DNA from 3 places in the Streptomyces sp. NPDC040545 genome. Region 3 is predicted to be linked to each of the others. Evidence: riboswitches for the same ligand, from Rfam matches in the RefSeq annotation. Region 3 holds a riboswitch; each other region holds the start of a gene.
The links. Region 3 has a riboswitch for cobalamin ahead of metE (5-methyltetrahydropteroyltriglutamate--homocysteine S-methyltransferase). Riboswitches for the same ligand answer to the same signal wherever they lie in the genome.
Positions count from the first base shown of each region.

Region 1: linked by a shared signal. The riboswitch ahead of ACZ573_RS09380 (CoA-acylating methylmalonate-semialdehyde dehydrogenase) and the one ahead of metE (5-methyltetrahydropteroyltriglutamate--homocysteine S-methyltransferase) in region 3 are both predicted to bind cobalamin.
Region 2: linked by a shared signal. The riboswitch ahead of ACZ573_RS22195 (cobalamin biosynthesis protein) and the one ahead of metE (5-methyltetrahydropteroyltriglutamate--homocysteine S-methyltransferase) in region 3 are both predicted to bind cobalamin.

Region 1 is NZ_JBVIWA010000003.1:287,344-291,410, reverse strand. Features, by position in the region: gene ACZ573_RS09385 (acyl-CoA dehydrogenase family protein) at 1-313, opposite strand, end outside; gene ACZ573_RS09380 (CoA-acylating methylmalonate-semialdehyde dehydrogenase) at 310-1,809, opposite strand; cobalamin riboswitch at 2,014-2,184, opposite strand; gene ACZ573_RS09375 (short-chain fatty acyl-CoA regulator family protein) at 2,299-3,714, opposite strand.
Region 2 is NZ_JBVIWA010000011.1:208,799-212,865, reverse strand. Features, by position in the region: gene ACZ573_RS22205 (inorganic phosphate transporter) at 1-702, shown strand, start outside; gene ACZ573_RS22200 (hypothetical protein) at 734-955, shown strand; cobalamin riboswitch at 1,090-1,244, shown strand; gene ACZ573_RS22195 (cobalamin biosynthesis protein) at 1,281-2,243, shown strand; gene ACZ573_RS22190 (cobyric acid synthase) at 2,240-3,799, shown strand; gene ACZ573_RS22185 (putative cobaltochelatase) at 3,918-4,067, shown strand, end outside.
Region 3 is NZ_JBVIWA010000021.1:140,570-144,636, forward strand. Features, by position in the region: gene ACZ573_RS31590 (hypothetical protein) at 1-309, opposite strand, end outside; cobalamin riboswitch at 538-766, shown strand; gene metE (5-methyltetrahydropteroyltriglutamate--homocysteine S-methyltransferase) at 947-3,262, shown strand; gene ACZ573_RS31600 (TetR/AcrR family transcriptional regulator) at 3,259-3,873, opposite strand; gene ACZ573_RS31605 (galactose-binding domain-containing protein) at 4,007-4,067, opposite strand, start outside.

The sequences.
Region 1 (4,067 bases), on a different contig from region 3:
CCCCGTACCGGTCGATCATCCAGGCGACCATGTTGTGGATGGAGAGGTACCCGGCGATGGAGGGGCAACCGGTGGCGAGGGTCTCGAAGACGAGGACACCGTCGCTGCGGCCGAGGCCGGAACCGCCGTGTTCCTCACGGACGTAGACGCCGCCGAGCCCGAGGTCCGCCGCCTTGCGGATCACGTCCAGCGGGAAGTGCTTGTCCTGGTCCCAGGTGACGGCGTACGGACCGAGCTGCTCCTGGGCGAAGTCGAGGGTGACCTCGGCGAGGGCGAGCTGATCGGGGCTGAGGGTGAGGGTCACCGGGCTCATCCCATCGTCGGGATGGTGAAGCTCGCGCTCTCCTTGGCCCCGGAGGGCCAGCGCGAGGTGACGGTCTTGGTGCGGGTGTAGAAGCGGATCGAGTCGGGGCCGTGCTGGTTCAGGTCGCCGAAGCCGGACCGCTTCCAGCCGCCGAAGGTGTGGTACGCCACGGGGACGGGAATCGGCACGTTGACGCCGACCATGCCGGCGCCCACCCGTCGGGTGAAGTCGCGCGCCGTGTCTCCGTCACGGGTGAAGATCGCGACGCCGTTGCCGTACGGGTGCTCGGTGGGCAGGCGCAGGGCCTCCTCGTAGTCGGCGGCCCGTACGACGGACAGCACCGGGCCGAAGATCTCCTCGCGGTAGATCCGCATGTGCGGGGTCACGCGGTCGAAGAGGGTCGCTCCGGCGAAGAAGCCGTCCTCGTGCCCGGGCAGGGTGAACCCGCGCCCGTCCACGACGAGTTCGGCGCCCTCGGTGGCTCCGATGCCGACGTAGCGGTTCACCCGGTCCAGCGCGTCCTGGCTGACCAGCGGCCCGAAGTCGGCCTCGGGGTCGTCGGAGCGGCCCACGCGCAGGGTGGCGATGCGTTCCGTCAGCTTGGCCACGAGGGCGTTCGCGGTCTCCTCGCCGACGGGTACGGCGACGGCAATGGCCATGCAGCGCTCGCCCGCGGAGCCGTAGCCGGCGCCGATGAGGGCCTCCACGGCCTGGTCGAGGTCGGCGTCGGGCATCACGATCATGTGGTTCTTGGCGCCGCCGAAGCACTGGGCGCGCTTGCCGTGGGCCGCGGCGGTGGCGTAGATGTGCGCGGCGACCGGGGTGGAGCCGACGAAGCCGAGGGCCTGCACGCGCGGGTCTTCGAGGAGGGTGTCAACGGCCTCCTTGCCGCCGTTGACCACGTTGAGCACGCCGGGCGGCAGACCGGCCTCCAGGAACAGCTCGGCGAGGCGCAGCGGTACGGAGGGGTCGCGCTCGGAGGGCTTGAGGATGAAGGAGTTGCCGCAGGCCAGGGCGGGTGCGGCCTGCCACAGGGGGATCATCGCGGGGAAGTTGAAAGGGGTGATCCCGGCGACCACGCCCAGCGGTGAGCGCAGGGAATGCACGTCGATCCCGGTGCCCGCGTTGTCGGTGAACTCGCCCTTGAGCAGGTGCGGGACACCGGTGGCGAACTCGACCACCTCCAGGCCGCGTTGCAGGTCGCCGTGGGCGTCGGCGACGGTCTTGCCGTGCTCGGAGGACAACAGCCGGGCGAGGGAGTCCCGTTCGCCCTCGACCAGCTGGAGGAAGCGCAGCAGTACGCGCGAGCGGCGCTGCGGGTTCCACTGCCCCCAGTCGGCCTGCGCCTCCTCGGCGTTCGCGATGGCGGCCTCCGTGTCGGCCCGCCCCGCGAGCGGGACCCGGGCCTGGACGGTGCCGGTGTTGGGGTCGTACACGTCGGTGAAGAGACCGGAGGATCCGGTGGTGTGCTTGCCGCCGATGAAATGGGTGAGTTCACGGACCATGGGTGCCTGCTCTCGTCAGGTGGGATCCGGGGATGGCACGGCCGACCGGCGGACGGCACCCGATCGGGTGCGCCGCTGGGGAGGGTCGTGGGACTGGTCGACAGAGACGACCTACGAGCGCGCGAACGTGTGCGTGCGCTCCGCCGGATCACCAGGGTCGTGGGTACAAACCGGTGCCATGCGTGTCTGCTCCATCCTCGTGGACAACACGGAACATCCGCGGCCGGTATCCTGACTCCCGGATCCCCGCGTGCCGCCCGCCTTCCCGACAGACCTCGTCAGTGGCGTGTGGATGGCAGCACACTCCCCGGTCACAGTGGCGGGACCGTGCCGGTTTCTCACCGGCTTCCCTGCACCGCGGACCTTGTGCCACGAACATATAGTTGGACGTCCTAGTAAGTCCAGAGCCGCCGCCGCGCGCCTTCGCCATCCGGCCGCGCCGCCCGCCGCCTGACGGCAGCCGTCTGCCGCCGGAAGTCTGACGCCCGCTCAGTCCCGTGCCGGGGCCGGGTTCCTGGTCACCGGATACGGGATGAAGGTGCTGCTGTTCTCGTCCACGGCCAGCGCCCGCCCGAGCGGCGGCACGGCCCGCTGCGGGCAGTCCAGGCGTTCGCAGAGGCGGCAGCCCATGCCGATGGGGGTGGCGGCCGCCGTGTTGTCGAGGTCGAGCCCGTCGGCGTACACGAGCCGCGAGGCGTGCCGGATCTCGCAGCCGAGCCCGATCGCGAAGGTCTTGCCGGGCTCGCCCCAGCCGCCGCGGTGGCGGGTGACGGCCCGGGCGGTCCACAGGTACCGCTGCCCGTCGGGCATGGCGGCCACCTGGACGTGGATGCGGCCGGGCGCGGCGAAGGCCTCGTACACGTTCCACAGCGGGCAGGTGCCGCCCGCGCGGGAGAAGTGGAATCCCGTCGCCGACTGCCGCTTGGACATGTTGCCGGCCCGGTCCACCCGGACGAAGGAGAAGGGAACCCCGCGCAGCCTGGGCCGCTGCAGGGTGCTCAGCCGGTGGCAGACCGTCTCGTAGCCGATCCCGAAGTGGTCGGTGAGCCGCTCGATGTCGTAGCGGAACTCCTCGGCGGCCGTGTGGAAGGCGCGGTACGGGAGGATGAGCGCGCCCGCGAAGTGGTTGGCGATGCCGATGCGCGCGAGGGCGTGGACGGGGGAGCCGGGCGGGAAGTCCTCGGCGGCCAGCCGGTCCAGCTCGTCCCCGTACTCGATCAGCGCCAGCTGCGTGGCCATCCGGAACGCCTGCTGCCCCGGCCGGAGCCGGTTCGACAGGTGCAGCACGCGGGCGGTGGGGTCGTAGTGGTGCAGCCGGTCGGAGTCCGTGGCCGTCCGGATCCCGTGCCGGCCGGAGAGCCGCCGGGTCAGCGCGCGGATGACGTCCCCCGGGCGGATGCCGATCTCGGCGGCGAGGCCTTCGGCGGCGAGATCGGTGTCGTGGAGGTAGTTCTGCCGCCGGTAGAAGAACTCGCGGATCTCCTCGTGGGGCGAGCGCGGGCTGTCCGTGGCCGCGTCCCGGCCGTCGGCGGCGTCGGCGAGCCGCTCGGCCAGGAGCTGGCTGCGCCGGCCCAGGTCCAGCAGGACCGAGGCCACCGCGGGCATGCGGGTGGCCAGTTCGGCCAGGTCGGAGGGGGAGACCCGGGCCTGCGCCACCTCGTTCGCGAGCGCCTCGCGCAGGTCGGCGACCAGCCGGCTGGTGTCGCGCTCGGAGAAGAACCCCGGATCCACCCCGAAGGCCTCGGTGAGCCGCAGCAGGACCGGAACGGTGAGCGGCCGGGAGTCGTGCTCCATCTGGTTGAGGTAGCTGGGGGAGATGGCGAGCACCCGGGCCAGGTCGGCCTGGGTCATCCGGCGCTCCTCGCGCAGCCGTCGCAGCCGCGCTCCCGCGTACGTCTTGCTCACCGCACTCCCTCGCCGTTCCGGGCTCGACACGCGACGCCAGAATACGGGGATCTTCACGACCCGAACCCTTCGCAACCTTGGCAATTTCGCTGCTGAAGATTCGCAGACCTTGGCAGATGTACCTCCTTGATGGCACTCGGTGTCAATGTCAGAGTCGGTGCAGCGGCCCGCCGGACACGGCGGTCAGGAAGAACCGACTGGCCCGACTCACGCCCTGATTTCGGCCATCCAGGAAGTTCGCCCCGGCGGTTCGGCAGCATTGCTCAGCTTCGGCCCCGAGCCGGGTTCGGCGGCCGCAGCTCCTTGTTAGGCACAGAGTGCCAAGCCGCCGGGTCCACGTCCCGGCTCATTGG
Region 2 (4,067 bases), on a different contig from region 3:
AAGACGATGGGCATCATCACCCTGGCCCTCATCGCCGGCGGCGCGATCGCGCCCGACGCGAACCCGCCAGTCTGGGTCATCGTCTCCGCCGGTATGGCCATCGCGATGGGCACCTACCTGGGCGGCTGGCGCATCATCCGCACCATGGGCAGCGGCCTGACCGACCTGCACCCGCAGCAGGGCTTCGCCGCCCAGACCTCGGCCGCGTCCGTCATCCTCGCCTCCTCGAACCTGGGCTTCTCGCTCTCCACCACCCACTCGTGCTCGGGTGCGGTCATGGGTGCGGGCCTGGGCCGCAAGGGCGGTGTGGTCCGCTGGTCCACCGCGACCCGCATGTTCATCGCCTGGGGCCTGACCCTGCCGGCCGCCGCGCTGGTCTCGGCCGGTGCCGAGCTGGTCATGCGCATCGGTGACGTCGGCATCGCCGCGGTCACGCTCTTCCTGATCGGCTCCTGCCTGGCCATCTGGTTCATCTCGCGCCGCCAGGTCGTCGACCACAACAACGTCAACGAGGTGGAGCCGGCCCGCGCCGAGGAGCCGGGCGTCGTCACCACAGCGATCGCCGCGGTCACCGTCCCGCCGACCGTCGCCGCCGCCGGTACCACCGCCGCGGCGACGACCGCCGAGGTGACGGACGAAGCCCTCAAGGCCACCATCCCGGCCGCGACGCAGACCCCGGCGGCTCCGGCCGCCGCGGTCTGACCGAGACAGAGACACAAGAGGAAACCGCAGTATGAAGATCGACTGGGAAGCGCTCGGCTCCGTCTTCGGGGTCAGCCTCTTCGCGACCGTCGCCCTCGTGGCCCTCTTCACCCTGGGCCTGGTGGGCCTGTCCAAGCACGAGACCGCCACCGAGCAGGGCGGCACCGCCACCCTCGCCCGCAGCGGCGCGTACGCCTGCTTCGCGGTCATCGCCGCGGCCGTGGGCTACGGGATCTACCTGATCGTCGCCTGATCCGCCGTCCCGCGGCCGACCGGGCGTGAAGGCTCCCTCCGGGTTTGTCCCGGAGGGAGCTTTTCGCATCCCGCGCCCCCTCCCGCGCTCCTGCCGCGCCCCGGCCGCGCCGCAGGTCAACGGCGAGTTGACGGGCCTTCGGCGTGCGTGGTGGACTGCCGGAGCCAATACGGCGGCATGGAGAGGAAGTCCGGTGCGAATCCGGCGCGGTCCCGCCACTGTCACCGGAACCGCACGCCGCGCGTGCGTCCCGGGAGCCAGGAACTCTCGCCGCCGGACACGTCGAACCAGGGCGCGGACCCTGAGTGAGGACATACCTGTCACCATGCGTGCCGATCGCGTCTTCGCGTACGGCGCCACGGCGGGCCTGATCGGCGACCGGATCCTCGGGGATCCGCGCCGAGGGCACCCCGTGGCCGCCTTCGGACGGGCCGCCGCCGCCGTCGAACGCTCCCTGTGGCGCGACGACCGCGCCCGGGGCCTCCTGCACACCCTGGTGTGCGCCGGGGGCGCGGCCGCCGTCGGAGCGCTGGGCGCCCGAGCCGTGCGCTCCCGGCCCGCAGCCGTCCGTATCGCCCTGACGGCCGCCGCCACCTGGGCCGTCGTGGGCGGCACCTCCCTGGGCCGTGAGGCCCGCGCCATCGGCGGCGCGCTCGCCGCCGGGGACGTCGAGGTGGCCCGGGAGCGGCTGCCCCACCTGTGCGGACGCGACCCGCAGGCCCTGGACGGGCAGCAGATGGCCCGCGCCGTCGTGGAATCCGTCGCCGAGAACACCTCCGACGCGGTGGTCGGTGCCCTCGTGTGGGGCGCCGTCGCCGGAGTCCCCGGGCTGCTGGCCTTCCGAGCCGTGAACACCCTGGACGCGATGGTCGGCCACAAGTCCCCCCGCTACCTGCGCTACGGCTGGGCCTCCGCCCGGCTCGACGACCTGGCCGGCTGGCCGGGGGCCCGGCTGACGGCGGTCGCCGCCGTGCTGGCCGGCCCCGACCGGCGGGGCGCCGTACGGGCCTGGCGCGCGGACGCCGCCGCGCACCCGAGCCCGAACGCCGGACCCGTCGAGGCCTCCTTCGCCGGGGCGCTGGGCGTCAGACTGGGCGGAACCCTCGCGTACGGCGGCCGGGTCGAGCACCGGGCCGTCCTGAACGGCGGGGCGGGGCGGCCGGTGGAGGTCGCGGACATCGAGCGGGCGGTACGGCTGTCGCGGCAGGTGACCTGGCTGGCCCTGGGCGCCTGCGTGGCCGCCCGGCTGCTGGTCTCCCGTACGGCACGGAGAGGACGGCGCGGATGAGCGGCGCGAAGCGCGGCGGGGGTCTGCTGGTCGCGGGCACCACGTCGGACGCGGGCAAGAGCGTGGTCACGGCGGGCATCTGCCGCTGGCTGGCCCGGCAGGGTGTGAAGGTCGCGCCGTTCAAGGCGCAGAACATGTCGCTGAACTCCTTCGTGACGCTGGAGGGCGCCGAGATCGGGCGCGCCCAGGCCATGCAGGCCCAGGCGGCCCGCGTGGAGCCGACCGCGCTGATGAACCCGGTGCTGCTCAAGCCCGGTAGTGACCGCAGCAGCCAGGTGGTGCTGCTGGGCAAGCCGGTGGGCGAGATGAGCGCCCGCGGGTTCTTCGGGGGGGCTGGGGGGTCGGCCGCCGGAAAGGCGCTGCACGGCGGTCGCCAGGAGCAGCTGCTCGGCATCGTCACGGACTGCCTGGAGCAGCTGCGGGGCACGTATGACGCCGTGATCTGCGAGGGGGCGGGGAGTCCGGCCGAGATCAACCTGCGCCGGACCGACATCGTGAACATGGGGATCGCGCGGGCCGCGCGGTTCCCGGTGGTCGTGGTCGGGGACATCGACCGCGGCGGCGTCTTCGCGTCCTTCTTCGGGACGACGGCGCTGCTCTCCCCCGAGGACCAGTCCCTGATCGCGGGATACATGGTCAACAAGTTCCGCGGCGACGTGTCCCTGCTGGAGCCGGGCATGGAGATGCTCCGCGGCCTGACGGGCCGTGCCACGTACGGGGTGCTGCCGTTCCAGCACGGCCTCGGCATCGACGAGGAGGACGGCCTGCGGGTCTCCCTGCGCGGGGCGGTACGCGAGTCCGTGGTCGCTCCGCCGGTGGGCGAGGACGTACTGCGGGTCGCCGTGTGCGCGGTGCCGCTGATGTCGAACTTCACGGACGTCGACGCGCTCGCGGCGGAGCCGGGGGTCGTGGTGCGGTTCGTGGACCGGGCCGAGGAACTGGCCGACGCGGACCTGGTCGTCGTACCCGGCACCCGGGGCACGGTGAAGGCCCTTCAGTGGCTGCGCGAACGCGGGCTGGCGGACGCCCTGCTGCGGCGCGCCGCCGAGGGGCGGCCGGTCCTGGGCATCTGCGGCGGGTTCCAGGTGCTGGGCGAGCGGATCTCGGACGAGGTCGAATCGAAGGCGGGCGAGGTCGACGGCCTCGGCCTGCTCCCCGTACGCGTCCGCTTCGAGCGCGAGAAGACCCTGGCCCGGCCGGTGGGCTCGGCGCTGGGCGAGGAGGTCGCGGGCTACGAGATCCACCACGGCGTCGCCGAGGTGCTGGGCGGCGAGGCCTTCCTGGACGGCTGCCGGGTCGGGTCGGTGTGGGGCACCCACTGGCACGGATCGCTGGAGTCGGACGGCTTCCGCCGGGCGTTCCTGCGGGAGGTGGCCACGGCCGCCGGCCGCCGCTTCGTCCCGGCGCCGGACACCTCGTTCGCCGCGCTGCGGGAGGAGCAGCTGGACCTGCTCGGCGACCTGATCGAAGAACACGCCGATACGCGTGCGCTGCTCCAGCTGATCGAGAACGGCGCCCCGGCCGCCCTCCCCTTCCTTCCACCGGGCGCCCCGTGACGGGCCCGGTCCCGCACGTTCAGCCCCGCCGGCGTTCGAGGCGCGGAGTCCGGGGCGGAGCCCCGGCAACGGCGCCGCACCCCGCCACGGTCCACAGCTTCCAAGGAGTGAGCAACACATGAGCACCCCGTATCCGTTCACCGCAGTGGTCGGCCAGTCCGACCTGCGGCTGGCGCTCCTGCTCAACGCCGTGAGCCCGGCGGTCGGCGGGGTGCTCGTGCGCGGTGAGAAGGGGACCGCCAAGTCCACCGCCGTCCGCGCGCTGTCC
Region 3 (4,067 bases):
GCCCTCGTGGAAGGCCCGGATCCAGTTCCGGGCGGTCCGCTCGACGTCCCCCTTCGCGTCATCGGGCTCGGCGGCGAGCGACTCCACCTCCCCGGCCTTGCCGTCGGCGAGCCGCCAGACCAGCTTCTGGGTGATCTCGAGGGACTCGGAGGTGGGGTACCCGACCACGCCCAGCGGTTCGTGGCCCGCGTAGTCGGTCGCGTACCGCAGCTCCTCCTCGTCGGCGGCACAGGCGGTGAGGCCGCCGCAGGCCAGCACGGACACCAGGGCGGCGCGTACGACGAGGGCAGCCCTCGGGCGGGCGCTCATCGGGGAACCCATACTTCCTCGGTCTTCCGGTGGTCATCGAGTGATCTCGTTGCAGAGAGCTGCAACGTACTGCGCCGACCGGGCAGTTCGATCCGGTAAACGGACATGAGGGACACAACTCGCGCCTCAGTGACGCAATTCACTCAATGGCTGGATTTTGACCCCGTGGGTCTCACACCCCGCCATCCGGATGCCGGACAACTCCGCGCGCCGGCGGGGAACGCCGTCTACTCTGGCCGGGCAGCTGGTTCGCCCCGTCCGCCAGGCGGGATGCGTCGTAAGAGGGAACCCGGTGGGAATCCGGGACTGCCCCGCAGCGGTGAGCGGGAACGACCGCCGTCATACGCACTGGGCCCGGACGGGTCTGGGAAGCGACGGCCAGTAGGAGTCTCGTACGGCATCCGTACGACGAGACGTGCCCGCGAGTCCGAAGACCTGCCCGTTGCCCGTACGCGACCGATCGCGCACGGAAATCCCGGTGACCTCGTGGGCGGGTCGGCGACACATCAGGCGGACGACCGCGGACGCGTGCAGCTGCACGCACCCGTACCCGGTCGGGATCCGCCCGGTTCGTCATCCCTTCGCGCCCTCGGCCCCTCACCGGGTCCACAGGAGAACGCTCGCGAAGGAGAGTTCCGTGACCCGCACGACCCCCGCCGCAGGACGGCCCACCGTGGCCACCGTGTACGGCTACCCCCGACAGGGCCAGAACCGTGAACTGAAGAAGTCCGTCGAGGGCTACTGGAAGGGCCGCGTCACCGCCGACGCCCTCCGGGAGACCGCCCGCGACCTGCGCCGCACCAACTGGCAGCAGCTCGCCGACGCCGGCATCACCGAGGTGCCGACCGGTGACTTCTCGTACTACGACCACGTGCTCGACACCAGCGTGATGGTCGGCGCCGTCCCCGAGCGGCACCGCGCCGCCGTCGCGGCCGACCCGCTCGACGGGTACTTCGCGATGGCACGCGGTACCCAGGAGGTGGCACCGCTGGAGATGACCAAGTGGTTCGACACCAACTACCACTACCTGGTGCCCGAACTCGGCCCCGACACCGTCTTCACCGCCGACTCCACCCAGCAGGTCGCCCAGCTGGAGGAAGCGCTCGGGCTGGGCCACACCCCCCGCCCGGTCCTGGTCGGCCCCGTCACCTACCTGCTGCTGGCCAAGCCCGCCCCCGCAGTCGCCGCCGGCTTCGACCCGCTGGCCCTGCTCGACCGGCTCCTGCCCGTCTACGCCCAGGTCCTGGCCGACCTGCGCGCCGCCGGAGCCGAGTGGGTGCAACTGGACGAGCCCGCCCTGGTGCAGGACCGCACCCCGGCCGAACTGAACGCCACCGCCCGCGCGTACCGGGAGCTCGGCGGCCTGACCGACCGGCCCAGGCTGCTCGTCGCCTCCTACTTCGACCGGCTCGGCGAAGCCCTGCCCGTCCTGGCCAAGGCACCCGTCGAAGGTCTCGCCCTGGACTTCACCGAGGCCGCGGCCGCGAACCTCGACGACCTCGCCGCCGTCGGAGGCCTGCCCGGCAAGCGCCTCGTCGCCGGTGTCGTGGGCGGCCGTAACATCTGGATCAACGACTACGAGAAGTCCCTCGCCACCCTGGGAACCCTCCTCGGGCTCGCCGGCCGGGTGGACGTGGCCACCTCCTGCTCCCTGCTCCACGTGCCGCTGGACGCCACCGCCGAACGGGACATCGACCCGCAGGTCCGCCGCTGGCTCGCCTTCGCCCGCCAGAAGACCGCGGAGGTCGCCACCCTGGCCCGGGGCCTGGCCCGCGGCACGGACGCCATCGCCGCCGAACTCGCCTCCAACCGGGCCGACCTGGCCTCCCGCGCCGGCTCGGCCCTCACCCACGATCCGGCGGTTCGGGCCCGCACCGCCGCCGTCACCGACGCCGACGGGCGGCGCGCCCGGTCGTACGCGGAGCGGACCGCCGCCCAGCGGGCGCACCTGGGTCTCCCGCTGCTCCCGACGACCACGATCGGATCGTTCCCGCAGACCACCGAACTGCGCACGGCCCGCGCCGACCTGCGGGCCGGGCGCATCGGCACCGCCGGCTACGAGGACCGCATCCGGGCCGAGATCCGGGAGGTCCTGGCCTTCCAGGAGAAGGCCGGCATCGACGTCCTGGTGCACGGCGAGCCCGAACGCAACGACATGGTCCAGTACTTCGCCGAGCAGCTCACCGGATATCTGGCCACCCAGCACGGCTGGGTCCAGTCCTACGGCACCCGCTACGTCCGTCCGCCCGTCCTGGCCGGCGACATCTCCCGCCCCGACCCGATGACCGTGCACTGGACCACGTACGCCCAGTCGCAGACGTCCAAGCCGGTCAAGGGCATGCTGACCGGCCCCGTCACCATGCTCGCCTGGTCCTTCGTCCGCGACGACCAGCCCCTCGGCGACACCGCCCGCCAGGTGGCGCTGGCCCTGCGCGACGAGGTGGGCGACCTGGAGGCGGCCGGCACCCCGGTCATCCAGGTCGACGAGCCCGCCCTGCGCGAGACCCTCCCGCTGCGGGCCGCCGACCACGCCGCCTACCTCGCCTGGGCCACCGAGTCCTTCCGGCTCACCACCGCCGGAGTCCGCGCGGACACCCAGATCCACACGCACATGTGCTACGCCGAGTTCGGCGACATCGTGGAGGCCATCGAGGACCTCGACGCCGACGTCATCAGCCTGGAAGCCGCTCGTTCCCACATGCAGGTTGCCGGTGAACTGGCAGGCGCCGGCTACCCGCGCGAGGTCGGCCCCGGGGTCTGGGACATCCACTCGCCGCGGATCCCCTCCGTCGCCGAGGCGGCGGCCCTGCTGCGCAAGGGCTTGGGGGCCATCCCGGCGGAGCGGCTGTGGGTCAATCCCGACTGCGGCCTGAAGACCCGGGGCTGGCCGGAGACCCGGGCCTCCCTGGAGAACCTGGTCGAGGCGGCCCGGCAGGTACGCGCCGAGGTCTAGGCCGTCTCTTCCGGACCGTCGTCGCCGACGAGGCCCGCCACATGGTCGGTGATCATGTCGAGGACGTCCGCCGAGATCCTGTCGTCGCCCAGAGCGAGATGGTTCAGCGTCAGCCCGTCGGTCATGGCGGCCAGATAGCGGGCCAGCACGCTCACGGGCACGCGGAGTTCGAAGGCCATGTGGTGACGGAGCTGCTCGATCAGCTCGGTGTACGTGTCGCAGTACCGCTCGTACTGCCGCCGCGCCAGGTGCGCGAAGTCCGGCCGGCGCAGGGCGTACTGGGTGAGTTCGTAGGTGAGCATGTGTTCGCCCGGGTGGGCGGACACATGGTCCCAGTACGCCTGGAAGCCCGCCCGGACGGTCTCCCGAAGGGTGGCCTTCGGCTGGATCGCCTCCCTCACCACGGTGACGCTGTGGTCGGTGATCGCCGCGATGACGGATTCGAGGAGGGCCTGCTTGGATTCGAAGCAGTAGTGGAAGACGCTCAGGGACACGCCCGCCTCGGCGGCGATCGACCTGGTCGTCGTCGCGGCGACGCCGTCCCGGGTCATCGCGCGGATGGCGGCCTCGGTCAGCTGCCGGCGCCGCTCGGCCGAGGGCATCCGTGCCATGGGCGTTCCTTTCGGTTCGTGCAGCGGTGCGTGGTGCCTGGTGCGTGCCGTGCCGTGCGGTGCCATGGCGGCCGGGACCGGCCGGATCAGCAGATCCGGCCGGCCCCGGCCCCTGGACTCGTCTTCGGCGGGATCAGCTGCTGTAGACGCCGACCTCGTGGAGCGAGTACCCCCACTTGGTGCCGCGCTCGATT